Regions from separate parts of the Variovorax sp. P1_H2 genome, predicted to be linked through region 2. Evidence: predicted binding sites of a transcription regulator. Region 2 holds the regulator's gene; the other holds the start of a gene.
The links. The regulator FNR, encoded in region 2, switches genes on or off when oxygen is low (the NO sensors DNR and NnrR bind a similar motif). The targets are predictions, from matches to a motif close to TTGATNNNNATCAA.

Region 1 (6,774 bases), on a different contig from region 2:
CGCTGGCCGCTCTCGGGGTGGTCGGGCTGGTCGGCGCCTGCGCGTCCGTGCCCGAGCAGCCTGCCGCCCCGGCCCCTGTCGCCGAGCGCGCCGCGCCGGCCATGCCGGCGCCGCCGGGCGCGCCCGCCTTCTCCTCGCTGGTCGCCAGCCGCAGTGCCAGCGTGGTCGACATCAGTACCTTGCGGATCGGCCGCGACGAACGGGCCGAGGGCCTGGAGCTGGAGTTCGCGCCCGAGAACGATTTTGCGGACAGGCTGGCCTGGCCGCTGCCGGCCGACGTCCGGATCAGCCAGATCCGCGACCTGGCGTCCGGCGTGGTCCTCGGCAGCAATGGCCTGATCCTCACCAGCGCCCACGTGCTCGCCGGCATCGACGAAGCGCAGGTCCGCCTGGGCGACGGCCGCCGCTTCCCCGGGCGGGTGGTCGGCATCGACCGGCGCACCGACGTCGGCTTGCTGAAGATCGATGCCACCGGTCTCGCCATCGCGCCCATCGGCGACTCCTCGCAGTTGGCGCCGGGCGACTGGGTCGCGGCGATCGGGGCCCCGTTCGGATTCCATGGCAGCGTCACCGCGGGCGTGGTGAGCGCGGTCGACCGCTATATCGGAGGCGCCGGGGAAGTCCCCTTCATCCAGACCGACGTGGCGATCAATCCCGGCAGTTCGGGCAGTCCCCTGTTCAACAGCCGCGGCGAGGTGGTCGCGATCAACTCGATGATCTACAGCGGCACCGGCGGCTACATGGGCCTGTCCTTTGCCGTGCCGATCAACCTGGCGATGAAGGTGGCGGCCCAGCTGAAGGCATCGGGGCGGGTACGCCGCGCCCACCTCGGCGCCGAATTCCAGGAAATGACGCCCCCGCTGGCCCAGTCCTTCGCCCTCAAGGAGTCCACCGGCGCCCTCGTGGTGCGGGTGGACCCCGAGGGCCCTGCGCATGCAGCGGGACTGCTTCGGGGCGACATCGTCACCGCGTTCAACGGCGTTCCGATCTCGCACTTCACGGAACTGCTGCGGCAGGTCTCCAACAGCCCGGCCGGGCGCCGAAGCCCGGTGGAGCTGTGGCGGCACGGAACCCAGCGGACGCTCTGGGTGACGCTGTCGGAAGACGCCGGGCCACGGGCCGTCCCGCGGGCCAATCCGAGCTCCGAATGGGGCGACGGCCTCGGCTTGAAGCTCGGCGAGCTCTCGCCAACGCAGAAGCTCCAGTTCGGCAGCGACGGTGGCCTGGTGGTCCGCGACGCCGCCGGACCGGCGCGCACCGAGGGCGTTCGCACGGGCGACATCGTCGTCGCCGTGAACGACAGCCGGCTCGACCGCGTCGAGGACTTCAGGCGCAAGCTCGCCGGGATCCCGCCGGGGCGGATGGTGGCGCTGCTGGTGATGCGCGATCGGCGCCTGGCCTATGTGCCGGTCGTCAATGCGCCATGAGGACGGGAACTTTCATGCCCGCGAGGATCTCGCGCGTGACGCCGCCCAGAACCAATTCCAGCATGCGGGTGTGCCCGTAGCCGCCCATCACCAGCAGGTCGCTGTCCATCCGGGCGGCACTGTCCAGCAAGGCCTGCGCGAAGTCCGTGCTGACGACCTGCCGTTCGGCCTTCGCATGGATGCCGTGGCGTTGCAGCCATTCGAGCGTCTGCGGAATCAGCAGCCGGCCTTCGTCCAGGGTCTCGCCGGCCCGCTGCAGCGAAATCAGCGACACGGATGACGCCGGGGCGATCAGCGGCAGCGCGTCGCGCAAGGCCATCGCCGCTTCCCGCGAGCCGTCCCAACCGACCAGCACCTTGTTGCCAGGCTGCCGTACCGATCCGGCGCGAGGCACCACCAGGACGGGCCGGCCGACGTGCAGCATGACCTGCTCGGCCAGCTTGCGGGCGGTCATGTCGTCGGTCTCATCGTCGTCCTGCCCCACGATGACCAGGTCGCTGGCACGGCCATGCCGGATGACGGCGTCGACCGAGGGTTCGTCCACCACGCGAACCTCGCTGGAGAGCGGCCCGGGTCCGCGCAACTGGTCCCTGAACACGTGGGCGACGGCCTCCGCGCGAACGCGCAGGTAGTCGGCGGACGCGGCGGCCAAGCTGGCGTCGCCCTTCGACATCGCATCGGCAGGAATGCGGCCGTCGTACAGGCCGGTGGGGATGAGCCCGACCAGGTGGCTGCCATGGACCCTCGCGAGCGAAGCGGCGAGTCCGACGCGCGACGCGCACTCGGCCGAATGGTCCAGGTGCGCCAGGATGGTCCCGAGGTTCATGGTGGGTCTTTCGTCTTCGATGGAGACGGGCCGATGTTCACGCGACGGCCATGCGCCTCCCTTGACGCCGATCAAGGCCGCGCCCGGACGCTGGGCCAGACTCCATGACCGAGCCAGGAGATCCTGCTGCAACAGGCGGGGCCGCTGCGATCCATCACCGAAAGGAATGCCATGAAATCCGATGCCATGCTGCGAAGCGACATTGTCGCCGAGCTGAATTTCGACCCCGCGATCACCGCCACCGACGTCGGGGTCATCGTCCGGGATGGCGTGGTGACGCTGACCGGACACCCCTCGAGCCACGCCGAGAAACACGCCATCGAGCGCGCCGCGCAGCGCGTCAAGGGCGTCAAGGCCCTGGCCGTCGAGATGGCGGTCAAGCTGCCCGCCGGCAGCGAACGCACCGACGCCGACATCGCCAGGGCGGCCGAGAACGCGCTCGAGTGGAATGTGCTGGTGCCCGACGACGCCATCCATCCGATGGTCGAGAACGGCTGGATCACGCTCAACGGGCATGTCGAATGGGAATACCAGCGCCGGGCGGCCGAGGTCGCGGTGCGCAACCTGCTGGGCGTCAAGGGCGTCACCGACCTGGTCGAGGTGAAAGCCCGCTTCAGCCCGGCCGACGTCGAGCGCAAAATCCGGGAGGCCCTGCAGCGGCAGGCCGACCGGGATGMGCTGCATATCGAGGTGCTGGTCGAAGGCGCCCAGGTCACGCTGCGCGGACATGTCCGCTCCTGGGCCGAGCGCCGCGCCGCGCAGGGTGCCGCCTGGTCGGCGCCCGGCGTCGGGAGCGTCGTCAACAACCTGCTGGTCGAGGAATGACCCCATGAAACATCTCACTGCGGCCGACCGCGAAGCCCTGGCCCTTCAACTCGGCGTCCTGAAGCGCCAGGTTCTCGACGAACTGCACGACGCCGCACCGCACCCGGCTGGCGACGCGCGCGCCGGCGAGCACGACGTCCATAGCCATGCCGACGATGCCGAGATCGAACAGCTCGACGACGTGCGCTTCGCCCAGATCGAGGTCGACCGCACCCGGCTGAGGGAGATCGAACAGGCGCAGCAGCGGATGGCCGAAGGCCGGTACGGGATCTGCATCGACTGCGGCGAGGAGATCCCGCGCGAACGGCTGCTGGCCCAGGCCATGGCCATTCGCTGCGCCGCCTGCCAGGACATCGTCGAGAGTCGACGGCAGCGCTGAAGAGTCCCGCACCGACCATGCCGCCACTCGCAGGAGCCGTCCCATGATGTCGCCTCTCAAATCCCTCCTCGTCCACCTGGACGGCACGGCACGCGCAGAAACACGGCTGCGGCTCGCGCTGCAGCTGGCGGCCGACTGCGATGCGCGGGTGAGCGCGTTGTTCGCCGTCGCACCACTCTACCCGCCGGTGCTGCCCATGCCGGGCGGCGCTGCCCTGCCGCTGGCGGGCAAGATCGATCTCGACCACCGGATCAAGGCCATGGGCGCCTTCGAGCGGGCACGCGGCAGCAGCAAACAGGCCTGCGAGTGGCTGGAGCTCGCCGGCGAGCCGGTGACCGCGACCTTCGCGCGCCGGGCGCTGAGCGCCGATCTGCTGTTCCTCGGCCAGCGCGACCCCGGCGATGCGCAGGGCTTCGACGTCCCGGCGGATTTCGTCGAGTCGGTGCTGATCGACGGCGGACGCCCGGCCATCGTGATCCCCTATGCCGGCGCGGCGACCATCGCGCCCAAGACCGTCCTGGTCGCCTGGAAGTCGACTCGCGAGGCCGCCCATGCGGTCACGGCGGCGCTGCATTTCCTGCGCGGCGCCAAGCAGGTGCACCTGGTCGACCGCGACGACGACGAAACCCAGGCGGCGCCGGTGCAGGTCCGGGAATACCTCCGGCGGCACGGTATCGCGCAGGTGCACGAGCAGGCCCGGCTGTCCGAACGCCATGCCGGCGAGGACCTGCTCTCCATGGCGGCCGATTGCGGCGCCGAGATGATCGTGATGGGCTGCTACGGACACAGCCGGGCCCGCGAACTGGTGCTCGGCGGCGCCACCCGGACCCTCCTGCAGTCGATGACGGTGCCCGTTCTGATGGCGCATTGACCGGCCGCGATCGGGGGTCGCCGCTCTTCTCATCCGGGCCGGATGCGCGGACACTTGCGCCCGATGACGTCCGACCCGCCACCCATGCCCACCTCCTCCCCTCCCGTGGCCGCGCTGCCGGCCGGCATCGACGAGCGCGACGTGTTCCGCTCGCTGTTCCTGGCCTATCCCGACTCGCTGCTGGTGGTCGACGCCAGCGGCACGATCGTGATGGGCAATCCGCCGGCGGCCCGGCTGCTGGGCTACACGGTCGAAGAGCTGATCGGCAGTCCCGTCGATGCGCTGGTCCCCGATGCGATCCGGCCCCGTCATGCGCAGTTTCGCGAAAGCTACGGGCGCGCCCCCCGGGCCCGCCCGATGGGAACGCACACGGAACTGGTGGCGCGCCGCAAGGACGGCAGCGAGGTGATGGTCGAGATCGCCCTCAGCCCCCTGCAGGCGCTGGGGCTGCCGCTCGTCATCGCCGCGATCCGCGACATCGGCGCCTACCCGCGGGTGCAGCAAGCCCTGCAGCGGGGGCGCTACAACGCCCATCTGGCGGAGTTCGGCCGCCTGGTGGTCGATGCCCGCGATCCGCACACCCTGCTGGGCCACGTCCCGGTCATCGCGGCGGAGGCCCTGGAGGTGGATGTCGCGATGGTCTTCCTGCTCGACAAGGACCGCCAGGGGCTGCGCGTGGCGAGCGGCGTCGGCGCGGTGCCGGGCGAGGAGATCGGCACGGTCCTGCCCTATCGCCCGGACGCCACGCCAGGCCTGGTGCTGTCCCAGGAGCGGCCGCTGCGGGTGGAGGACTATGGCCAGGAGGACCGTTTCGTCGTTCCCCCGGCCTACCTGGAGGCCGGCCTGACCAGCGGCCTGGCGGTGCCGATATCGGACCGGGGCAACACCATCGGGGCCTTGTCGGTGGGGTCCAGGGCCCGGCGAGACTTCGGCGACGACGAGACGCGCTTCCTGCTGGCACTCGCGAGCCTGCTGGGCGCCAGCCTCCAGCGGGTCGAGTCGGAGGATGCGCTCAAGCACGCGCAGCGGCTGGAAAGCGTCGGCCAGCTGACCGGCGGCATCGCCCACGACTTCAACAACCTGCTGACGATCATCCAGGGCAACCTGCAAGTGCTGCAGGAATACCCGCCGATCGCCGGCGACAGCCATGCACAGCAACTCGTCGGCGCCGCCATGCGGGCCACGCAGCGCAGCGCCGACCTCACGGGCAAGCTGCTGGCATTCTCGCGCCGCCAGGTGCTGCTGCCCAGCCCGGTGAACATCGAACTCACCCTCAAGGCGCTGGCCGACATGCTGCGTCGGACGCTCGACCAGCACATCCACATCGAGGTCGACGCGCACGCGCCTTGCCCGCCGGTTCGGGTCGACCCGGTCCAGCTGGAGTCGGCCCTGCTCAACATCGCCATCAACGCCCGGGATGCGATGCCGGCCGGCGGCGTGCTGCGCTTCGGGTCCCGGGTCTGTTCCGCCTTGCCGCCCGGCTTGCACGTCGACGCCGAACCGGACGGTCCGCGGGGGCCACGGTACGTGGCGATTTCGATTTCCGACACCGGAACAGGCATGTCGCCCGACGTGAAGGAGCGGGCGCTCGAGCCCTTCTTCACGACCAAGGAAGCCGGGCGCGGAACGGGACTCGGTTTGAGCACCGTCTATGGATTCGTGAGCCAGTCGCGCGGCGCCGTGACGATCGACAGCGAACTCGGCTCGGGCACCACCGTGACGCTGTACATACCGCAGTCCCTCGCGGGCGAGCAGGGCGCCAGCAGCGAGGAAGGCGCCGCCAAGCCCATTCCGCCGGGACTCAAGGTGCTGCTGGTGGAAGACGACATCGACCTGCGCAGCGTCGTCGCCACCTTCCTGCACGCGATGGGCCTCCAGGTGTCGATGGCGGCCAACGCCGAACAGGCGCTGCTGATGCTGGACACCGAGCCGCCCTTCGACCTGCTGCTGACCGACATCGCGCTGGGCCCGGGCCTGCGCGGCACCGAACTCGCAGCCCGGACCCAGCAGCGCTTCCCATCGATGCCGGTCCTCCTGATGTCGGGCTTCTCGCCCGAGCTGCTGGGTGCCGACCGCGATTCGCCGCTGCGCTGGGAGTTGCTGCGCAAGCCCTGCACGCGGCAGGACCTGGCGAACGCCATTGCCAAGGTCCTGGCGGCTTCCCCGCGCACGGAATGACGCCTGGCAAGGCCGCCGTCGAGCGCGCTTGATCGGGGTCAAGGCCGGCGCCAGGGCCTGCGATAGGCTGGGCTGTCCACGTGCAACCTACCGCCCATGCAGCCCCGCCCGCCCGCCCACGCTGCCAGTTCGAAGCCCATCGATGCGTCCTGGCCCACCGATGCCGCCACGCTCGTCGAGCGAGCCCGGCAGCTCGAGCATGCCCGTGACGGCGATCCGCTGCGATCGGCGTTGCGCGGCAAGATCCTGGCCCTGCTGTGCGAGCGCG
Region 2 (6,774 bases):
GATGCCGCCGGCGTTCCCGACTACCCGACGCCCGAGGACGCCGTCCGGGCCTTCGGGATGCTGCAGACCTACCGCCGCAACCAGGCCCTCCTGATGGAAGCGCCCAGCGCGAGCGAGAACCCGGCGCCCGACGTGCCGGCGGCCAGGCGGCTGCTGGAAGCCGCGGCCGCCGACGGCCGCGAATGGCTCGGCGAGCATGAGGCCAAGGCGGTGCTGCAGGCCTACGGCGTGCCGGTGGTGCGCACCCTGGTCGTGCCGGCCTCGGGCGAGGGCCTGCTGGAGGCGGCCCGCGAGCTCGGCTATCCGGTGGTGCTCAAGATCGTCTCGCGCGACGTCGCGCACAAGACGGACGTCGGCGGCGTCCGGCTGGACCTGCGCGATGCGGCGGCGCTCGAACGCGCCGCGATCGAGATGCGGCAGGCGGTCGAAAGCGCGCAGCCCGGTGCCCGCATCGACGGCTTCACGGTGCAGCCCATGGTGCACCGGCCGCATGCACAGGAGGTCATCGTCGGCGCCAGCATCGACGAGGTCTTCGGCCCCGTGGTGCTCTGCGGCGGCGGCGGCATCGCGGTGGAGGTGACGGCCGACGTCGCCGTCGCCCTGCCGCCGCTCAACCGCAGCCTGGCGCGCGAGCTGCTCTCCCGCACCCGGATGTCGCGGCTGCTGGCCGGCTACCGCGACCACCCGCCGGCCGACCTCGACGCGCTGCACGATGTCCTGATCGCGGTGTCGCAGATGCTGGCGGACCTGCCGCAGCTGGCCGAGCTCGACATCAATCCGCTGTGGGTCGACGAGCACGGCGCGCTGGCGCTCGATGCGCGGCTGCGGGTGGCGCCCGGGCCGGTCGCCGGTGCCGCCCGCTTTGCGATCCGGCCCTATCCGACGCAATGGGTCCGGACGATCGAATGGAACGGCCGCACCCTCGTCCTCCGCCCGATCCGGCCCGAGGACGAGGCGCAGCACCTGCGCTTCCTGGCGAAGCTCGATCCGGAGGACATCCGCATGCGGCTGTTCCAGGCCCGCAGCGAGTTGCCGCGCAGCGAACTCGCCCGCCTGACCCAGATCGACTACGACCGCGAGATGGCCTTCATCGCCGAAGCCATCGGCGACGACGGCCTGCCGGAGACGCTGGGCGTGGCCCGCACCATCTGCGACCCCGACAACGTGGAGGCCGAATTCGCGCTGGTCGTGCGCTCGGACCTCAAGGGCGGCGGGCTCGGCAGGCTGCTGTTCGAGCAGCTGATCGCCCATGCGCGCAGCCGCGGCACCCGGCGCCTGGTCGGGCTGATCCTGCGCGAGAACGCCCGGATGCTGAAGCTGTCGCGTGCCCTGGGCTTCGTGCGCGCGCGCAGCGAGGAAGAATCGTCCGACGTGTTCCACGTGGTCATGAATCTGGACCCGCCCGCGTCCGGCGCCTGAGGCGCCGCGAAGAAGGCGAAGCTCAGCGGCACCAGATCTCGATCTGCTGCGCGAGATCCATCCGGAGCGCCTGCAGGGCCACCGCGGCGAGCAACACGCCCGCCAGACGCGTGCCCCACTGCTGCGACATCCGGCCGGCCCCCGAACGCAGACGCTCGAACAGCCACGGCGCCAGCAGCAGCGACACGGCACTGCCAGCCGCGAACAACGCCATGACGGCCGCGCCCTCGAGCACGCCGTTGCTCAGGGCCGCCAGCATCAGCGCCGAGTACAGGAGGCCGCAGGGCATCGCGACCCACAATGCACCGGCCGCCAGCACGCCGAAGGGGCTGCGGGTCATGGGCCGCAGCCGTGCCGCGGCCCATCGTCCGAAGCGATGCGCCCACGCCGGTTGCCGGCCCGAGGCGGCGAGCAGAAGGCCCCAGGCGAACACGAAGACATGCAGCAGCATCCAGGCCGGGCGCAGCGCGCTCAGCTGCCCGCCCGCCAGGGCCAGGCCCTGCACCATGGCGGCAGCCACCGCCCCGGCAGCCGCATAGCCCGCCACGCGCCCGGCGTGAAACAGCATCCCCGCTGGCAGCGAACGGGCCGAGGGCTCCAGCACGGCAGCGCCGCCGCCGACCGGTGCACGCACCAGGCGGACCACGCCCGCGCAGGCGGCGCCGCACATCGCGACGCAGTGCGGGCCGCCCACCAGCCCCATCACCAGCGCGGAGGCCAGCAGCGCCGCCTGCATGGCTCAGTTGTCCATGTCGCTGCGCGCCACCCACAGCGCATGAAACCGACGCAGCCCAATGCCAGGGATACCGCGGAACCGGCTTTGCCGGGCCGCTGGTATCGCCCCCTCGAGGGGGGCGCCGCAGGCGCTATCGGGGGTGGGCTTCACTTCAGACGATGCGCGAGAAGCGCGTCCGGTTGCGGTCGGCCTGCAGGTAGCGGTCGAACACCATGGCGATCGCGCGCACGAAGAACCAGCCGAGCGGCGTGACCTCGATGTGGCGGTCGCTCAGCAGCACCAGCCCCTGCGCCTCGAGCGGCTCGAGCGCTTCGAGTTCGGCGGCGAAGCACTGCGCAAAATCGACCAGGTGCGCCGCACCGATGGTTTCGAAGTCGACCCGCCCCTGGCACATGATCGCCATGATCACGGACCGCCGCAGCACGTCGTCGCGCGTCAGTGCCAGGCCGCGCACCACCGGCAGCCGCCCCTGGTCGAGCAGGTCGTAGTACTCCTCGAGCGTCTTGGCGTTCTGGCTGTAGGTGGCGCCGATGCGGCCGATCGCCGACACGCCGAGGGCCACCAGGTCGCAATCCGGCTGCGTGCTGTAGCCCTGGAAGTTGCGGTGCAGCCGACCCTGCCGCTTGGCCACGGCCAAGGCGTCGCCGGGCAGCGCGAAATGGTCCATGCCGATGTAGACATAGCCGGCCGCGGTGAGCGCGGCGATCGAGCGCGACAGCATCTCGACCTTGGTCGCCGCGTCGGGCAGGGTTTCGGTGGCGATGCGGCGCTGCGCCTTGAAGCGCTCGGGCAGGTGGGCGTAGGCGTAGAGCGCAATGCGATCGGGCCGCAGCGCGCAGACCTGGGCCAGCGTGCGGTCGAAGGACGCGGCGCTCTGACGCGGCAACCCGTAGATCAGGTCGACGTTGACCGAATCGAATTCCAGCCCGCGGGCGGTGGCCATCAGGTCGAAGACCTGTTCGGCGGGCTGGATCCGGTGCACCGCCTTCTGCACGTCGGGGTCGAAGTCCTGGACGCCGAAGCTGAGCCGGTTGAAGCCCAGCGCGGCCAGCGTCACGAGGCGCTCGCGGTCGACGGTGCGCGGGTCGATCTCGATCGAATGCTCGCCGTCGGGCGACAGCGTGAAGGCATCGCGGAGCATGGCCATGAGCTGGCGCAGGCAGGCATCGTCGAGGAAGGTGGGCGTGCCGCCGCCGAGGTGGAGCTGGCGCACGACGGCACCGCGGCCGAGCTTCTCGACCTGCAGCGAGATCTCTCGGGCCAGGTAGTCCAGGTACTCGCGGCCCTTGCTCTTGTGCTTGGTCACGATCTTGTTGCAAGCGCAGTAGTAGCAGAGCGATTCGCAGAACGGGATGTGCACATACAGCGACAGCGCCCGGGCGCTGGCGCCGGCCCCGCCGCGCTGCTCGAGCGTCTGCGCATAGTCCTCGGCCGTGAAGGCGTCGACGAAGCGGTCCGCGGTCGGATAGGAGGTGTAGCGCGGCCCTGGGACGTCGAATTGCTGCAGCACGGCCGGCGTGGGCACCGGGACGGACGGCATAAGAACGGGAGCGGAGGCAATGAGCATCGCGGACGGCGGCAAGGGCTTTGGTGTGTCACTATGCCGCTGTCGCGACCCGCAAACCTTGACCTGGGTCAAGCATCCGGCCCAGCCCCCATCGGACAATCCGCCCATGACCTCGACTGCATCAATGAAACCAGAAAATATCAAGGTCGCCTGTTCCAACTGCAACCTGCGCGAACTGTGCATGCCGGTGGGCCTGGCGCCCGGTGAGCTGCAGCGCATCGACGATATCGTCGCCACGCGACGCAAGGTCAAGCGGCGCGAGACCCTGTTCCGCAACGGCGAGCCCTTCACCTCGCTCTATGCGATCCGCACCGGCGTCTTCAAGACCCGGGTCACGAGCGAGGACGGGCGCGACCAGGTCACGGGTTTCCAGATGGCCGGCGAGATCATCGGGCTGGACGGCATCGTCAACGACCAGCACACCTGCGACGCCGTGGCGCTGGAGGATTCCGAGGTCTGCGTGATGCCCTTCGACCGCATCGAGGAGCTGTCGCGCGAAGTGACGGCGCTGCAGCGCCATGTGCACCAGATCATGAGCCGCGAGATCGTCCGCGAGCACGGCGTGATGCTGCTGCTCGGCAGCATGCGGGCCGAGGAGCGGCTGGCGGCCTTCCTGCTGAACCTGGTGCAGCGGCTGCATGCGCGCGGCTTCTCGCGCTCCGAGCTGGTGCTGCGCATGACCCGCGAGGAGATCGGCAGCTATCTCGGGCTCAAGCTCGAGACCGTCAGCCGGACGCTGTCGAAGTTCGCGGCCGACGCCATCGTCGAGGTCGAGCAGCGCAACGTGCGCATCCTCGACCCCGAAGCACTCCGGCACATCGTCAATCCGCCAGGTTGTTGATCTCCCGCGCCGAGCGGGTCAGCATCAGGGTCAGCGCGCCCGACGCCACGGCCAGCAGCCAGAAGGCGAAGAAGCCGACCGTGTAGACGGCCTGCCGCGAGGCCCCGAGCGCCTCGCCGCGCCAGTGCAGGTCACCCGGATCGACCAGTGCGAACACCAGCACCTCGAGTGCGCAAGCCAGCAGGAAGGCCGGCCAGAGAATCCACATCCAGCGCTGCGCCCGCATGGCCTCAGCGCCTCGGGCCCGGCACGTCAGCGCCCGGCGTCACTGCGTGGTTGCGACCGGCCACCGCCGGCATCAGCTTCTTGTCGGGCAGCGTGCGGTTGATTTCCACGCCCTTGCGGTAGTAGTCCTCGTCGACCACCGGATCGGGCGTGCGCAGGGCCAGCCACAGCGTGGCGAAACTCGCGATCACCACCACGCCCGGCCCGCCGATCACCATCCACACCAGCGGAAAGCGGTACCAGGGCGGACAGGGGCGGCTCGCGTCGTTCTCGTCGGTCATCATCGTCTCCTAGGAAACCAGGGGGTTCATCGCGGGACCAGGAACACGGCCTTCTCGGACACGCTGCCCAGGCCGCCTTCCGCACGGACATCGAAGTGCACCTTGTGCGAACCGGCCGGTGCCGCGCCGTAGGGCAGCTGCAGCCGGACCGCCACCCAGCGCGACTGCGCCGGCGCGACCTCGACCACGGATTCCGAGGACACGTGCAGCCCTTCGAGGCCGCTCGCCTCGATCCGGTAGCGCTGCACCTGCTCGGTGGCATTCATGATCTGCAGGCGATAGACATTCTCGAGCTGGCCGCCCTCGACGATGCGCGCCAGCGACGCGCGATCGCGCACCACGTCGACCTTGAGCGGCGTGCGCGTCACCAGGCTGGCAAGCAGGCCGATGCTCAAGGCGGCCAGGATCGTGGTGTAGATCAGCACCCGCGGCCGCAGCACGCGGCGCAGCACCTGCTGCGGCGTCCAGCGTCCGGCCATGCCGTTCTGGGTGGCATAGCGGATCAGGTCGCGCGGGGTCTCCATCTTGTCCATGACGATGTTGCAGGCGTCCACGCAGAGGCCGCAGCCGATGCATTCGTACTGCAGGCCCTGGCGGATGTCGATCCCCGTCGGACAGACCTGCACGCACAGCTTGCAGTCGATGCAGTGGCCGAGTGCCGGCGCCGTCGCTGGCCGCGCCTTGGACGGCACGCCGCGCGGTTCTCCGCGCGCGGCGTCATAGCTGACGATCAGCGTGTCGCGGTCGAACATCGCGCTCTGGAAGCGCGCGTAGGGGCACATGTACTTGCACACCTGCTCGCGCATGAAGCCGGCGTTGCCGTAGGTCGCGAAGCCGTAGAACAACACCCAGAAGATTTCCCAGGAGCCCATGCGGGTCTGCAGGAACTCCATGGCCAGCTCGCGGATCGGCGTGAAGTAGCCGACGAAGGTGAAGCCGGTCCAGAGCCCGATCGAGATCCAGACCACATGCTTGAACCACTTCTTGACCAGCTTCTCGGTCGAGAAGTCGCCGCTGTCGAGTCGCATCCGCGCGATCCGGCTGCCTTCGATCTTCTCCTCGACCCACATGAAGATCTCGGTGTAGACGGTCTGCGGGCAGGCATAGCCGCACCACAGGCGGCCCGCCACCGCGGTGAACAGGAACAGCGACAGGGCCGAGATCACCAGCAGCCCGGTCAGGTAGATCAGGTCCTGGGGATAGAGCACCAGCCCGAACAGGAAGAAGCGCCGGGCGCCGAGGTCGAACAGCACGGCCTGGCGCTGGCCCCACGCCAGCCACGGCAGTCCGTAGAACACGATCTGCGTCGCGAACACCAGCGCCCAGCGCCAGCGAGCGAAATAGCCGCTGACGCTGCGCGGATAGATCTTCTTGTGGGCCGCGTAGAGGCCGACGCTCTCCTCGGCCGGCGCGATCGGGATCACGGTGCGCGGCTTCTGTGGCGTCGGTTCGGTCATGGAAGCGCTCATGGGGGAACTCAGGCCATCGGCTTCATTGCGTCGCGGCGGCCGGCTTGTTGGACAGGCCCCAGACGTAGGCGGTCAGCACATGGATCTGCGCCTCGGTCAGGCGGCCCTGCTGCGCCGGCATCTGATTGGTCTTGCCGCCATTGATCATCGCGATGATCGCCTCCTGTCCGTAGCCGTGCAGCCAGATCTTGTCGGCCAGGTTTGGCGCACCCAGCGCAGGGTTGCCGACGCCGCCG

Region 1: AC1D2E_RS04570 (universal stress protein) is a predicted target of FNR. The motif match lies at 2,315-2,328, and genes of this name have one in related genera.

Annotation. Positions count from the first base shown of each region.
Region 1 is NZ_JBFUCJ010000007.1:56,128-62,901, reverse strand. It holds gene AC1D2E_RS04575 (trypsin-like peptidase domain-containing protein) at 1-1,427, shown strand, start outside; gene AC1D2E_RS04570 (universal stress protein) at 1,414-2,253, opposite strand; gene AC1D2E_RS04565 (BON domain-containing protein) at 2,425-3,078, shown strand; gene AC1D2E_RS04560 (TraR/DksA family transcriptional regulator) at 3,083-3,457, shown strand; gene AC1D2E_RS04555 (universal stress protein) at 3,501-4,328, shown strand; gene AC1D2E_RS04550 (PAS domain S-box protein) at 4,413-6,506, shown strand; gene AC1D2E_RS04545 (Rossmann-fold NAD(P)-binding domain-containing protein) at 6,603-6,774, shown strand, end outside.
Region 2 is NZ_JBFUCJ010000021.1:24,444-31,217, forward strand. It holds gene AC1D2E_RS10180 (bifunctional acetate--CoA ligase family protein/GNAT family N-acetyltransferase) at 1-1,419, shown strand, start outside; gene AC1D2E_RS10185 (sulfite exporter TauE/SafE family protein) at 1,442-2,155, opposite strand; gene hemN (oxygen-independent coproporphyrinogen III oxidase) at 2,307-3,695, opposite strand; gene fnr (fumarate/nitrate reduction transcriptional regulator Fnr) at 3,847-4,563, shown strand; gene AC1D2E_RS10200 (hypothetical protein) at 4,544-4,789, opposite strand; gene AC1D2E_RS10205 (FixH family protein) at 4,794-5,072, opposite strand; gene ccoG (cytochrome c oxidase accessory protein CcoG) at 5,096-6,538, opposite strand; gene ccoP (cytochrome-c oxidase, cbb3-type subunit III) at 6,561-6,774, opposite strand, start outside.